One region of the Bradyrhizobium sp. Ken01 genome, then DNA from elsewhere that is predicted to be linked to it. Evidence: predicted binding sites of a transcription regulator. Region 1 holds the regulator's gene; each other region holds the start of a gene.

Region 1 (4,142 bases):
CGCGGTCATCGTGATCCCGGTGGTGCTGCGCACGACTGAGGACATGCTGCTGCTGGTTCCGAACGCGCTGCGCGAGGCGGCCTCGGCGCTCGGCCTGCCGCGTTCGCTGGTGATCAAGCGGATCGCTTATCGCGCCGCGCGCTCCGGCCTCATCACCGGCGTGCTGCTCGCGACCGCTCGTGTCGCCGGCGAAACCGCGCCACTGCTGTTCACCGCATTGTCGAACCAGTTCTTCAGCCTCGGCCTGAACAAGACGATGGCGAACCTGCCTGTCACCATCAACAACTTCGTGCAGAGCCCCTATGCCTACTGGAAGCAGCTGGCCTGGAGCGGGGCGCTGCTCATCACGCTGACCGTTCTTGCCCTGAATATTGGCGCGCGCATCCTTGGCGCCGAGAGGACCGCAAAATGAGTGATCTTTCCGTATCGATGAGCGCGGCCGGTGGGCTGCCCCACGCGCCGGTGCTGCCGGAGGCGCCCCCCAAGGTGACCGTGCGCAACCTGAACTTCTATTACGGCGAGCACCACGCTCTGAAGAACATCAACCTGACGCTCGGCGCCAACCGCGTCACGGCGTTCATCGGTCCGTCGGGCTGCGGCAAGTCGACCCTGCTGCGCATCTTCAACCGGATGTACGACCTCTATCCCGGCCAGCGCGCCACCGGTCAGCTCATGCTCGATCAGACCAACATCCTGGACGGCAAGCTGGACCTCAATCTGCTGCGCGCCCGCGTCGGCATGGTGTTCCAGAAGCCGACGCCGTTCCCGATGACGATCTACGAGAACATCGCGTTCGGCATCCGTCTCTATGAGAAGATCTCGAAGTCCGAGATGGACGGCCGCGTCGAAAAGGCACTCCGCGGCGGCGCGCTGTGGAACGAGGTCAAGGACAAGCTCAACGCCTCCGGCCTGTCGCTCTCGGGCGGCCAGCAGCAGCGCCTCTGCATCGCCCGCACCGTCGCGGTGCGGCCCGAGGTGATCCTGTTCGACGAACCCTGTTCGGCGCTCGACCCGATCTCGACCGCCAAGGTCGAGGAGCTGATCCAGGAGCTGTCCGAGGATTACACGATCGCGATCGTCACTCACAACATGCAGCAGGCGGCGCGCGTCTCCGACAAGACCGCCTTCATGTATCTCGGCGAGCTGATCGAATTCGACGACACCAGCAAGATCTTCACGTCGCCGACTGACCGGCGCACGCAGGATTACATCACCGGCCGGTTCGGCTAGGAGACGCGACATGGGTTCTGAACATACCGCAAAGGCCTTCGATACCGACCTCCAGGAACTCACCCGCCTGGTCGCCGAGATGGGTGGCATCGCCGAGCGCATGATCGTCGAGTCCGTCGACGCGCTGATCCGCCGCGACGTCCCGCTCGGCCAGCGCGTCGTCGCCATCGACACCGAACTCGACGCGCTGCAGAAGCGCATCGAGGAGCGTGCGGTGCTCACCATCGCCCGCCGCCAGCCGATGGCGGTCGACCTGCGCGAGATCGTCGGCGCCATGCGCGTCGCGACCGATCTCGAGCGCATCGGCGACCTCGCCAAGAACATGGGCAAACGCGTCGCGGCACTGGAGACGGACTTCCATCCGCTCAAGCTGTTTCGCGGCCTCGAGCACATGACCGACCTCGTGCAGCAGCAGGTCAAGTCGGTGCTGGACGCCTATGCCGCGCATGATCTGCCGGCGGCGATGGCGGTGTGGAAGGGCGACGAGGAGGTCGACGCCATCTGCACCTCGCTGTTCCGCGAGCTCCTTACCTACATGATGGAGGATCCGCGCAACATCTCGTTCTGTATCCATTTGATGTTCTGCGCCAAGAACATCGAGCGGATCGGCGACCACGCCACCAACATCGCCGAGACCGTGTTCTACATGATCGAGGGACAGGCGATCACCGACAAGCGGCCGAAGGGCGACATGACGACCTTCGCCAACACGGTACCGAACACTTAAGGAGCGACGACCCGATGGGCGCACGCATTATGGTGGTTGAGGACGAGGAAGCTCTGACGGAGCTTCTCCGCTACAACCTCGAAGGCGACGGCTATGACGTCGAGACGGTGATGCGCGGCGACGACGCCGACACTCGCCTCAAGGAGCACATCCCCGATCTGATCGTGCTCGACTGGATGCTGCCGGGCCTGTCAGGCATCGAATTGTGCCGGCGGCTTCGCACCCGTCCCGAGACCAAGCAGCTCCCGATCATCATGCTCACCGCGCGCGGCGAGGAGAGCGAACGGGTGCGGGGTCTTGCGACCGGCGCCGACGATTACATCGTCAAGCCGTTCTCGGTGCCGGAGCTGCTCGCGCGCGTGAAAGGCCTGCTGCGGCGCGCGAGCCCCGAGCGGCTCGCCACCGTGCTTGCTTTTGGCGACATCGAGCTCGACCGCGACAAGCGCCGCGTGGCGCGCTCGGGCCGGCCGATCGATCTCGGTCCGACCGAATATCGCCTGCTGGAGTTCTTCCTGGAGCATCCGGGCCGGGTGTTCTCGCGCGAGCAACTGCTCGACAGCGTTTGGGGCCGCGACATCTACATCGATGAGCGTACCGTCGACGTGCATATCGGCCGCCTGCGCAAGCTGCTCAATCTCGGCCGCGAGCAGGACCCGATCCGCACCGTCCGCGGCGCCGGCTACGCGCTGGATGATCGTTTTGCCAAGGCGGAGCAGGTGTAGGGTTGCAGGCTTGTTTGCTGGCGAGCTGTCCCCGAATTCTCCGACGTCGTCCCGGACAAGCGAGCGAAGCGAGCGCTGATCCGGGACCCATAACCACCGAACGTGGTTTGGCGAAGACTCGGAGTGACCCCTTCCGCACGACTACTGCGTGCTCGGAGTATGGGTCCTGGCTTTCGCCAGGACGACACTGAAATTGTTGAACTGTCTTCGCGCGACGACTTGCCGTGATTACCGCGGACCCGGCTTCACCGGTGCGCGGCGCCGATCCGATGCCGGCTGGTACGCAACGCGCGAGTGCTGGGCGCAATAGGGCAGGCCGGACAGAGCCCGTCCACCACAGAAGAAGAAATCCGGGCTCGACGGATCGCCGACCGGCCAGTGGCAGGTCGCCTCGTTCAATTCCAGCAGCGACAGCCGCTGGCTCATCGGCACCACGTTGTCGTATGTGACCGGATCCGGCTCAGCCTCGACCTCAAAGGCCTGCGCCAGTGCGGTGTTGCCGCGCGAGATCGGGCGGCTCACCCGCATCATGTGCTGCGCGGGGCGCGCCTTGCGCGGCCGGGGCGCTGCCGACGAAGGGCTCTTGGCGCGGCCCGAAAGGCCGAGCCTGTGCACTTTGCCGATCACGGCATTGCGGGTCACATTGCCGAGCTCCGCCGCGATCTGGCTGGCCGAAAGTCCGGCCTCCCAGAGCTTTTTCAGCTGCTCGACGCGATCATCGGACCAGGTCAAAACCGTCATTGCACCCTTTCCCTCGCTGCGCGCCAGCCATCCTGGGGCCTCGCAGCGAATGCCTAAGCCTTCAAAAACCCGTGCCGCCAGAATCCCTTAAGGCTCGCCGGGCGCGTCTTGAACGCCCGAACGTTTACGCCGGTACATAAGGACTTAAAGATCAGAACCACTGCACGAGATGTCGTATCTGACAATTCAAACGCTACAATATGGCGTGACTCCCGCGCAAGAGTCCGCCGACTCGCTTCCACATGTTCCGTGGCTAAATCCCGCAAAATCGGCACCGCAAGACTACGGATTCAGCGTTTCGTGAGGCTTTCCGGACGGCATTGACACCCGTTTCACCAGGCCTAAGATAGTCGTGCGTGCCGCCCTCAAGAGGCGGCACGTTTCGTTTTCCGGGCCGGTCGATGGTGCGTTGCGCAATGCACGCTCACTCCGTCCGCAACATTCAAGTGACCGTCATGACTAACAGCGCAGCGCCGCATTTGCTCCCCGTTTTCGCCAGGTCCGACCTCGGTTTCGAGCGTGGCGAAGGCTGCTGGCTGATCGCGACCAACGGCGAGCGCTATCTCGATTTCACCTCCGGGGTGGCGGTGAATGCGCTCGGCCATGCCCATCCGGCGCTGGTCGCGGCGTTGCAGGAGCAGGCCACGAAGCTCTGGCACATGTCGAACCTGTTCCAGAGCCCGGACGGTGAGCGTCTCGCCGCTCGCCTCTGCCACGAGAGC
Region 2 (4,142 bases), on a different contig from region 1:
GTTTGGCAGGGAAAATGAGCCTGATCAAGCCTCATTTGGTGATTGCAGAGCCTTCCGGCCAGCCCCATATCCGGCTTGGGATCAGGTTGGGAGGGACGGCCCTCCCTTCCCATCAGCACGCCAGTCGCGGGGACGACCCTGCCTTGAATGGAGGGTCGTCATGGCCTGGAGCATCCTGTTCGTCGCCGGTCTGCTTGAGGTCTCCTGGGCGATCGGCCTCAAATACACTGAGGGATTCACCAAGCTCGTTCCGTCGGTCCTCACGCTTGGCGCCATGGCCGGCAGCATCATCCTGCTCGGGCTCGCCCTCAAATCGCTCCCGATTGGAACCGCTTATGCAGTCTGGACCGGCATCGGCGCGGTCGGTACCGCGACACTCGGCATCATCCTGTTCGGCGAGCCGGCCACCGCGTTCCGCCTCGCCAGCATTGGGCTGATCGTCGCCGGGATCGTCGGACTGAAGCTGGTTACCTGAGGAAGATCTTGACCGCCCACCAGCTCAGCGCGGCGACGATGGCCGAGGCCGGCATCGTGATCACCCAGGCATAGACGATCGAGCTGGCGACGTTCCAGCGCACCGCCGAGAGGCGGCGTGCGGCGCCGACGCCGACGATGGCGCCGGTGATGGTGTGGGTGGTCGAGACGGGAACGCCGAGGAAGGTCGCCATGAACAGGGTCGCGGCACCGCCGGTCTCGGCGCAAAAGCCCTGCATCGGGGTCAGCTTGGTGATGCGCAGGCCCATGGTCCGAACGATGCGCCAGCCGCCCATCAGCGTCCCCATCGCCATCGCGGCCTGGCACGAGAGCACCACCCAGAAGGGGACGAAGAATTCGCCGCCGAGCTGGCCCTGCGAATAGAGCAGCACGGCGATGATGCCCATGGTCTTCTGCGCGTCGTTGCCGCCATGGCCGAGCGAATAGAGCGAGGCGGAGGCGAATTGCAGGATGCGGAAGGCGCGATCCACGGCAAAGGGCGTGGAGCGCACCGATGCCCAGGAGACGATCGCAACCAGCATCATCGCGAGCAGGAAGCCGACGAGCGGAGACAGCACGATGGCGATCACCGTTTTGGACAATCCGCTCCAGACCGCCGCCGAAAGGCCGGCTTTGGCTACGCCTGCACCAAACAAGCCGCCGATCAATGCGTGAGACGAGGACGATGGGATCCCGAGTGCCCATGTCACCAAGTTCCAGACGATGGCGCCGACGAGCGCAGCGAAAATCACCTGAGCATCCACGATCGCGGGATCGATGATGCCGGTGCCGATGGTCTGCGCGACGTGCAGCCCGAACACCATGAAGGCGACGAAATTGAAGAACGCGGCCCAGAACACCGCGTATTGCGGCCGCAGCACGCGGGTCGAGACGATGGTCGCAATCGAATTGGCGGCGTCGTGCAGGCCGTTCAGGAAGTCGAACAGCAGCGCGACGGCGATCAATCCGACCAGGACGGGAAGACCCAACGCAACATCCACGGCGTGGCCCCTGCCCTAAACTTGCTCGATGACGATGCTGTTGATCTCGTTCGCGACGTCGTCGAAACGGTCGGCGACTTTCTCGAGATGGTCGTAGATCTCCGCGCCGACGATGAAATCCATCGCGTTGCCGTCGCGATGCTTGAGGAACAGTTCCTTCAGCCCGATATCATGGAGATCGTCGACACGGCCTTCCAGCTTGCCCAGTTCTTCCGTGATCGCAGTCAGCATGGCCACGTTCTGACCGATCTTCTGCATCAGCGGCAGCGCACGGCCGACCAGATTGGCGCATTCGATCAAAAGCCCGCCGATCTCCCGCATCGGCGGTTCGAAGCTGCGGACCTCGAACAGCATCACGGCCTTGGCGGTCTGTTGCATCTGGTCGATGGCGTCGTCCATCGAGGTGATCAGGTTCTTGATGTCGCCGCGGTCGAACGGGGTGATGAAGGTACGGCGCACCGCCGTCAGCACCTCACGAGTGATGTTGTCCGCATCGTTCTCAAACTGGTTGACGCGCTGGCAATAGACCGGCGTCTCCTCGCCCCCGTTGAGCATGCTCTGGAGCGCGATCGAGCCCTGGATCACGGTCTGGGCGTGGCGGTCGAACAGGTCGAAGAACCGTTCTTCCTTGGGCAGGAAAGCGCGAAACAATCGCATCATGGGAGAGAAACTACCGGTTGGATGATGGCCCGGCCCAGGCGGGCCGTCATGAAACTGTCATAGACCATTTTCGATCCACGCGCGTGCCACCTCACGCCCGTGGAGCCGGATCATCCACCGCTTTCGCGCATCAACCCATCTTCCATTATATCAATGACTTACAGCGATCGCCGGAAGTAATGCGCGATTTCGCCGATGACGCCACGGCGGAAGGTGAGCACGCAGATCACGAAGATCGAGCCCTGGATCACGGTCACCCACTGGCCGAACCCCGCCAAATATTGCTGCATGGCGATGATCACGAAGGCACCAACCACGGGACCGAACACGGTTCCGAGTCCGCCGACCAGCGTCATCAGCACGACTTCGCCCGACATCGACCAGTGCACGTCGGTGAGCGAGGCATTCTGCGCCACGAAGACTTTCAGCGCACCGGCAAAGCCGGCCAGCGTGCCCGAGAGGACGAAAGCCAGGAATTTGTACTGATCGGTGCGGTAACCCAGCGAGATCGCGCGCGGCTCGTTCTCGCGGATCGCCTTGAGGACTTCGCCGAACGGTGAGTTGATGATGCGGAAGATCAGCAGGAAGCCGGCGAGGAAGCCGACCAGAACCACGTAGTAGAGCACGGTCGGCTTGGTCAGATCGAAGACGCCGAACATGCGTCCCTGCGGGATGCCCTGGATGCCGTCTTCACCATGGGTGAACGGCGCCTGGAGGTAGATGAAGTACAAAAGCTGCGATAGCGCCAGCGTGATCATCGAGAAATAGATGCCCTGGCGGCGGATCGAGATATAGCCCGTGATGAGCGAGAGCACGAAGGCACCGGCGACGCCGACGAGGATGCCGAGTTCGGGCGGCAGCGCCCAGACCTTCAGCGCGTGCGCGCTGCAATAGCCGGCCGTCCCTAAGAACATCGCATGGCCGAAGGACAGTAGACCGCCGTAGCCGATCAGGAGATTGAAGGCGCAGGCGAGCAGCGCGAAGCACAGCGCCTGCATCACGAAGAACGGGTAGACCCCCGTGAATGGCACCGAAGCCAGCAGCAGCGCCATCACCACGAACACGATCATCTCATCGCGGATCGAGCGCGGGGTTACCGGCAGCGTGTCGTCCGTCAAGGCTGTCATATCAGGCCGCCCTTCCCGTCAATCCCGTTGGCTTCACCAAGAGCACCAGCACCATCAGCACGAACACGACGGTGTTGGAGGCCTCGGGGTAGAAATACTTGGTCATGCCCTCGATCACACCGAGCGCAAAGCCGGTGATGATGGAGCCCATGATCGATCCCATGCCGCCGATCACGACCACCGCGAACACCACGATGATGAGGTCGGCGCCCATCAGCGGCCGCACCTGGTTGATCGGCGCCGACAGCACGCCGGCAAGCGCGGCCAGGCCGACACCCAAACCATAGGTCAGCGTGATCATGCGCGGCACGTTGACGCCGAAGGCGCGCACCAACGTGGGGTTTTCAGTCGCGGCACGCAAATAGGCGCCGAGCCGCGTCTTCTCGATCAGGAACCAGGTCGCAATACACACGATCAGCGAGAAGATGACGACCCAGCCGCGATAGATAGGCAGGAACATGAAGCCGAGATTCATGCCGCCCTTGAGCTGGTCCGGAATGGCGTAAGGCATGCCAGAGGAGCCGAAATAGTTCTGGAACACGCCCTGCACGATCAGCGCAATGCCGAAGGTCAGGAGCAGGCCGTAGAGATGGTCGAGCCCCGTCAGCCATTGCAGCATGGTCCGTTCCAGGATCATGCCGAAGATGCCGACGATGATCGGCGCGAGCAGCAACGCCCACCAGTAGTTGATGCCGCCGATGTTCAGCAGGAAGTAGGCGACGAACGCGCCCATCATGTAGAGCGCACCGTGGGCGAAATTGATGATGTTGAGCATGCCGAAGATCACGGCAAGCCCGAGACTGAGCAGCGCGTAGAACGAGCCGTTGATCAGTCCCACCAGTAGCTGAGCGTAAAGAGCCTGCATCGATCCCGCACCCGG
Region 3 (4,142 bases), on a different contig from region 1:
CTTATGTGGGAACGCCGACGTCGCGTGTCGACGGACGGGCCAAGGTCACGGGGGCCGCCAAATACGCCGGCGAATTCCCGGCCGACAGGCTCCTCCATGGCTTCGTCGTCGAGGCCACCATTCCATGCGGGCGCATTGCCCGCCTCGACACCGATGCGGCGCTGCAGGTCGAGGGCGTGCTCGACGTGCTCACGCATGCGAACCGCCCGCCGCTCGCGGACAAGGACGAGGCCTGGAAGGACGAGGTGGCGCCCGAAGAAGGCTCGCCTTTCCGTCCGCTTTACGATGACACGATCAAGTTCAACGGCCAGCCGATCGCACTGGTCGTCGCGGAGGACTGGGAGACCGCGAAATTCGCCGCGACGCTCGTGCGGGTCGAATATGAGCAGCATGGTTTTGCGACCGACCTCGAAGGCGAGCGCAGCAACGCTGCCGAAAAGGACAAGCCGCACAAGCCGCGGGGAGACGCCGCAGCCGCCCTTGCGGGAGCTGATGTGCGCCATGAGGCGGACTACGTGATACCGACCGAGCATCACAACCCGATGGAGCTATATGCGACCACGGCGGTCTGGGACAGCAATGGCAAGCTCACGATCTATGACAAGACGCAGGGCGTCCAGAACGTCCACAAATTTCTATGCGGTGTGTTCGACAAGAAGCCGGATGACATTCGTGTAGTCTCGCCATACGTCGGCGGCGCCTTCGGTTCCGGCCTGCGGCCGCAATATCAGGTGGTGCTGGCAACGCTCGGCGCGCTCGCGCTGAAGCGGTCCGTTCGCGTCGTGCTGACGCGGCAGCAGATGTACGGGCTCGGCTACCGGCCGATGACCATCGAGCGCGTCTCGCTCGGCGCAAAATCCGACGGTACGCTCGACGCGGTCGCGCACGAGGCCATTGCCGTCACCTCGCGCTACGAGGATTTTGCCCGCAACGATACCGGCTGGGCCGAACAGCTCTACAAGACCCCGAACAGCCGCTTCTCCCACAAGCTGGTGCACCTTGACGTCTCCACGCCGTGCGACATGCGCGCACCGGGCGCGGCGTCGGGCGTCTGCGCGCTCGAATGCGCGATGGACGAGCTCGCCGTGGCACTCAAGCTCGACCCCATCGAACTGCGGCTGAAGTGCTACTCGGATCGCGACCAGAGCGAAAACCTGCCCTACACCAGCAAGCAGTTGCGCGAATGCTACGCGCGCGGCGCGGACGCTTTCGGCTGGAGCAGACGCAATCCTGCACCGCGCTCGATGCGCGACGGCAAGGATCTGGTCGGCTGGGGCATGGCGACGGGTGTGTGGGAAGCACTGCAGATGCCGGTCGCCGTCCGTATCGTGCTGACATCGAACGGACATGCCGAGGTGTCATGTGCAGCATCCGACATCGGCACCGGCACCTACACCATTGTCGCACAGGTCGCAGCCGATGCGCTCGGCCTTCCGATCGAGAACATCAGCGTCCGGCTCGCAGATTCCAGTCTGCCGCAGGCGCCTGTCGAGGGCGGCTCCTGGATGGCCGCCTCGAGCGCACATGCGGTGCTCGCAGCCGCCGAGGAAGTGCGCAAGGAGCTGTTAGCTCTGGCCGGGAAGATGCCAGGCTCGCCGCTCGCCGGCGCCGAGCTTGCCGATACGGTGCTGACCGACGGCAGCATTGCCAGCGCCAGCGACAACAGCCGCGCGGTCTCGATCGCCGACGCGATGCGCCATGGCGGCGTCGAACGTATCGAGAAGGAAAAGCTCAACCAGTTCGGCGAGGACAAGAAGCACGCGCGCAACACCCATTCGGCCGTCTTTGCCGAGGTCAAGGTGGACGAAGAGCTAGGCGTCATTCGCGTCACGCGCGTGGTCAGCGCCGTCGCGGCCGGGCGGATTCTCAACACCAAGACGGCTCGCAGCCAGATCATGGGCGGCGTGGTCTGGGGGATCGGGATGGCCCTGCACGAGGAGACGGTGATGGATCACCGCTTCGGCCGGATCATGAACGCCAACATCGCCGAGTACCACATTCCCGTGAATGCGGATGTTCACGACATCGACGTGATCTTCGTCGACGAGCCGGACAATCGTATCAACAAGCTCGGCATCAAGGGGCTGGGCGAGATCGGCATCGTCGGCGTCCCCGCCGCGATCGCGAACGCCGTCTATCACGCCACTGGCAAACGCATCCGCCGCTTCCCGATCACACTGGACAAGTTACTCGACTGAGCCGCCGGTCATCCGACCCGGCTCGCTCGGGATCGCGCCCCTGTCATCCAGCTGTCATCAAATGTGTCGAGACCTGTCGGTCTCGCACATTCGGGATGGACAATGGACTATTTCAAGCGCTTCAACTTCCTGTTCGCCGCACCTGTGTTCGACGCCGACGACCTCGAAGGCGTGCGCTTCAACCAGATCATCGAGGAGATCCAGCGTTCCGGCTTCGAGGTCGTTCGCGCCCGCAAGCTGGAGGACGCGGAGATGGCGGTGCAGACCGATGCCGCGATCGGCTGCATGGTGGTGGATTGGGGCAAGAAGGGCCTGGAGGGCAAGACCTCGGCGCTGATCAATTTGATGCGGCGACGCGGCCTCGACTTCCCGATCATCCTCCTGATCCGGCGCAAGCGGTTCGAGGATCTCCCGGTCGAGGTGCTCGACTTCATCGACGGTTATGTCTTCCTGTCCGAGGAGACACCGACCTTCATCGCCAAGAACCTGATCAGCCGTCTGAAGCAATATGCGGAGACGCTGAAGACGCCGTTCTTCGGCGCGCTGGTCGACTATGCCGAGGAGGGCAACCAGCTCTGGACCTGTCCGGGCCACAATGGCGGCGTGTTCTACAACCGCAGCCCCATCGGACGGGTCTTCGTCGAACATCTCGGCGAGTCCGTATTCCGCGACGATCTCGACAATTCCGTGCTCGACCTCGGCGACCTCCTAACCCATGAAGGACCGGCGTTGAAGGCACAGAAGGAAGCCGCCCAGATCTTTGGCGCGGAAAAGACCTATTTCGTGCTCAACGGCACCTCGACCTCGAACAAGGTTGCGCTCGGCGCCCTCGTCACCGACGGCGATCTCGTACTGTTCGACCGCAACAACCACAAGGCCGCCCATCACGGCGCGCTGATGATCAATGGCGGCGTCCCGGTCTACGTGCCGACCATCCGCAATGCCTGGGGCCTGATCGGCCCGATGCGCTGGGACATGCTCGACGAGAAAACCTTGCGCGAGGCAATCCGCAATCATCCCTTGGTCACGGACAAGGACGCCTGGCGCAAGGAACGGCCGTTCCGCGTCGCCGTGGTCGAGCAGTGCACCTATGACGGCACCATCCACAGCGCCGAGATGATCTTGAAGCGCATCGGCCATCTCTGCGAGTACATCCTGTTCGACGAGGCCTGGGCCGGCTTCATGAAGTTCCACCCGCTCTATGCAGGCCGCTTCGCCATGGGGCTGGCGAACCTTCCCCCCGAGGCACCCGGGATCATCGCGACGCAGTCGACCCACAAGCAGCTTGCGAGCTTCTCGCAGGCATCCCAAATCCACATCAAGGATCGTCACATCCGCGGCCAGAAGCGACGCGTCGAGCACCGCCGCTTCAATGAAAGTTTCATGCAGCACGCTTCCACGTCGCCATTCTACCCGCTGTTCGCCTCGCTCGACGTCGGCGCGCAGATGATGAAGGGCCGCTCCGGCGAAGTGCTGTGGGACGACACCATCCGGCTCGGCATCGAGCTGCGCAAGAAGATCCGCGCGATGCGCAGGGAGTTCGAGGAGAAGGAGCAGAATCCGGACAGGCGCTGGTTCTTCGAACCCTTCGTCCCCGATCGCGTCGCCATTCCCGATGTCAGCCACGCCGGCGCTTCGCACAACGTCGCCTGGGAAACACTCTCCACCGACGAGCTCGCCACCAGTCCTGCGCTGTGGCAGCTCTCCCCCGACAGCGCCTGGCATGGCTTCCCTGGCCTCAGCGAGGGCTTCGCCATGACCGATCCGAACAAGCTGACGCTGCTCACGCCCGGCTTCGATCGCATCACCGGCGGCTATGTCGATCACGGCATCCCCGCTCCGGTCGTCGCGCAATATCTGCGCGAGAACCGCATCGTCCCCGAGAAGAACGACCTCAACTCCCTGCTCTTCCTGCTTACCCCGGGCGTCGAGGCAAGCAAGGCG

The links. Region 1 encodes PhoB, which activates phosphate uptake and scavenging genes when phosphate is short. Its sites were predicted from a motif close to TGTCATNNANCTGTCAT; they were not measured.
Region 2: the regulator PhoB is predicted to act here: its motif matches at 2,180-2,196, upstream of AC0L3S_RS20435 (DUF47 domain-containing protein).
Region 3: the regulator PhoB is predicted to act here: its motif matches at 2,240-2,256, upstream of AC0L3S_RS00870 (Orn/Lys/Arg family decarboxylase).

The regions. Positions count from the first base shown of each region.
Region 1 covers NZ_JBVVPC010000030.1:9,623-13,764, forward strand. The annotation lists gene pstA (phosphate ABC transporter permease PstA) at 1-412, shown strand, start outside; gene pstB (phosphate ABC transporter ATP-binding protein PstB) at 409-1,230, shown strand; gene phoU (phosphate signaling complex protein PhoU) at 1,241-1,957, shown strand; gene phoB (phosphate regulon transcriptional regulator PhoB) at 1,972-2,679, shown strand; gene AC0L3S_RS25635 (GcrA family cell cycle regulator) at 2,908-3,420, opposite strand; gene AC0L3S_RS25640 (acetylornithine transaminase) at 3,876-4,142, shown strand, end outside.
Region 2 covers NZ_JBVVPC010000021.1:45,890-50,031, forward strand. The annotation lists gene sugE (quaternary ammonium compound efflux SMR transporter SugE) at 161-475, shown strand; gene AC0L3S_RS20430 (anion permease) at 468-1,475, opposite strand; gene AC0L3S_RS20435 (DUF47 domain-containing protein) at 1,491-2,135, opposite strand; gene AC0L3S_RS20440 (branched-chain amino acid ABC transporter permease) at 2,294-3,262, opposite strand; gene AC0L3S_RS20445 (branched-chain amino acid ABC transporter permease) at 3,264-4,127, opposite strand.
Region 3 covers NZ_JBVVPC010000001.1:191,856-195,997, reverse strand. The annotation lists gene AC0L3S_RS00875 (xanthine dehydrogenase family protein molybdopterin-binding subunit) at 1-2,198, shown strand, start outside; gene AC0L3S_RS00870 (Orn/Lys/Arg family decarboxylase) at 2,301-4,142, shown strand, end outside.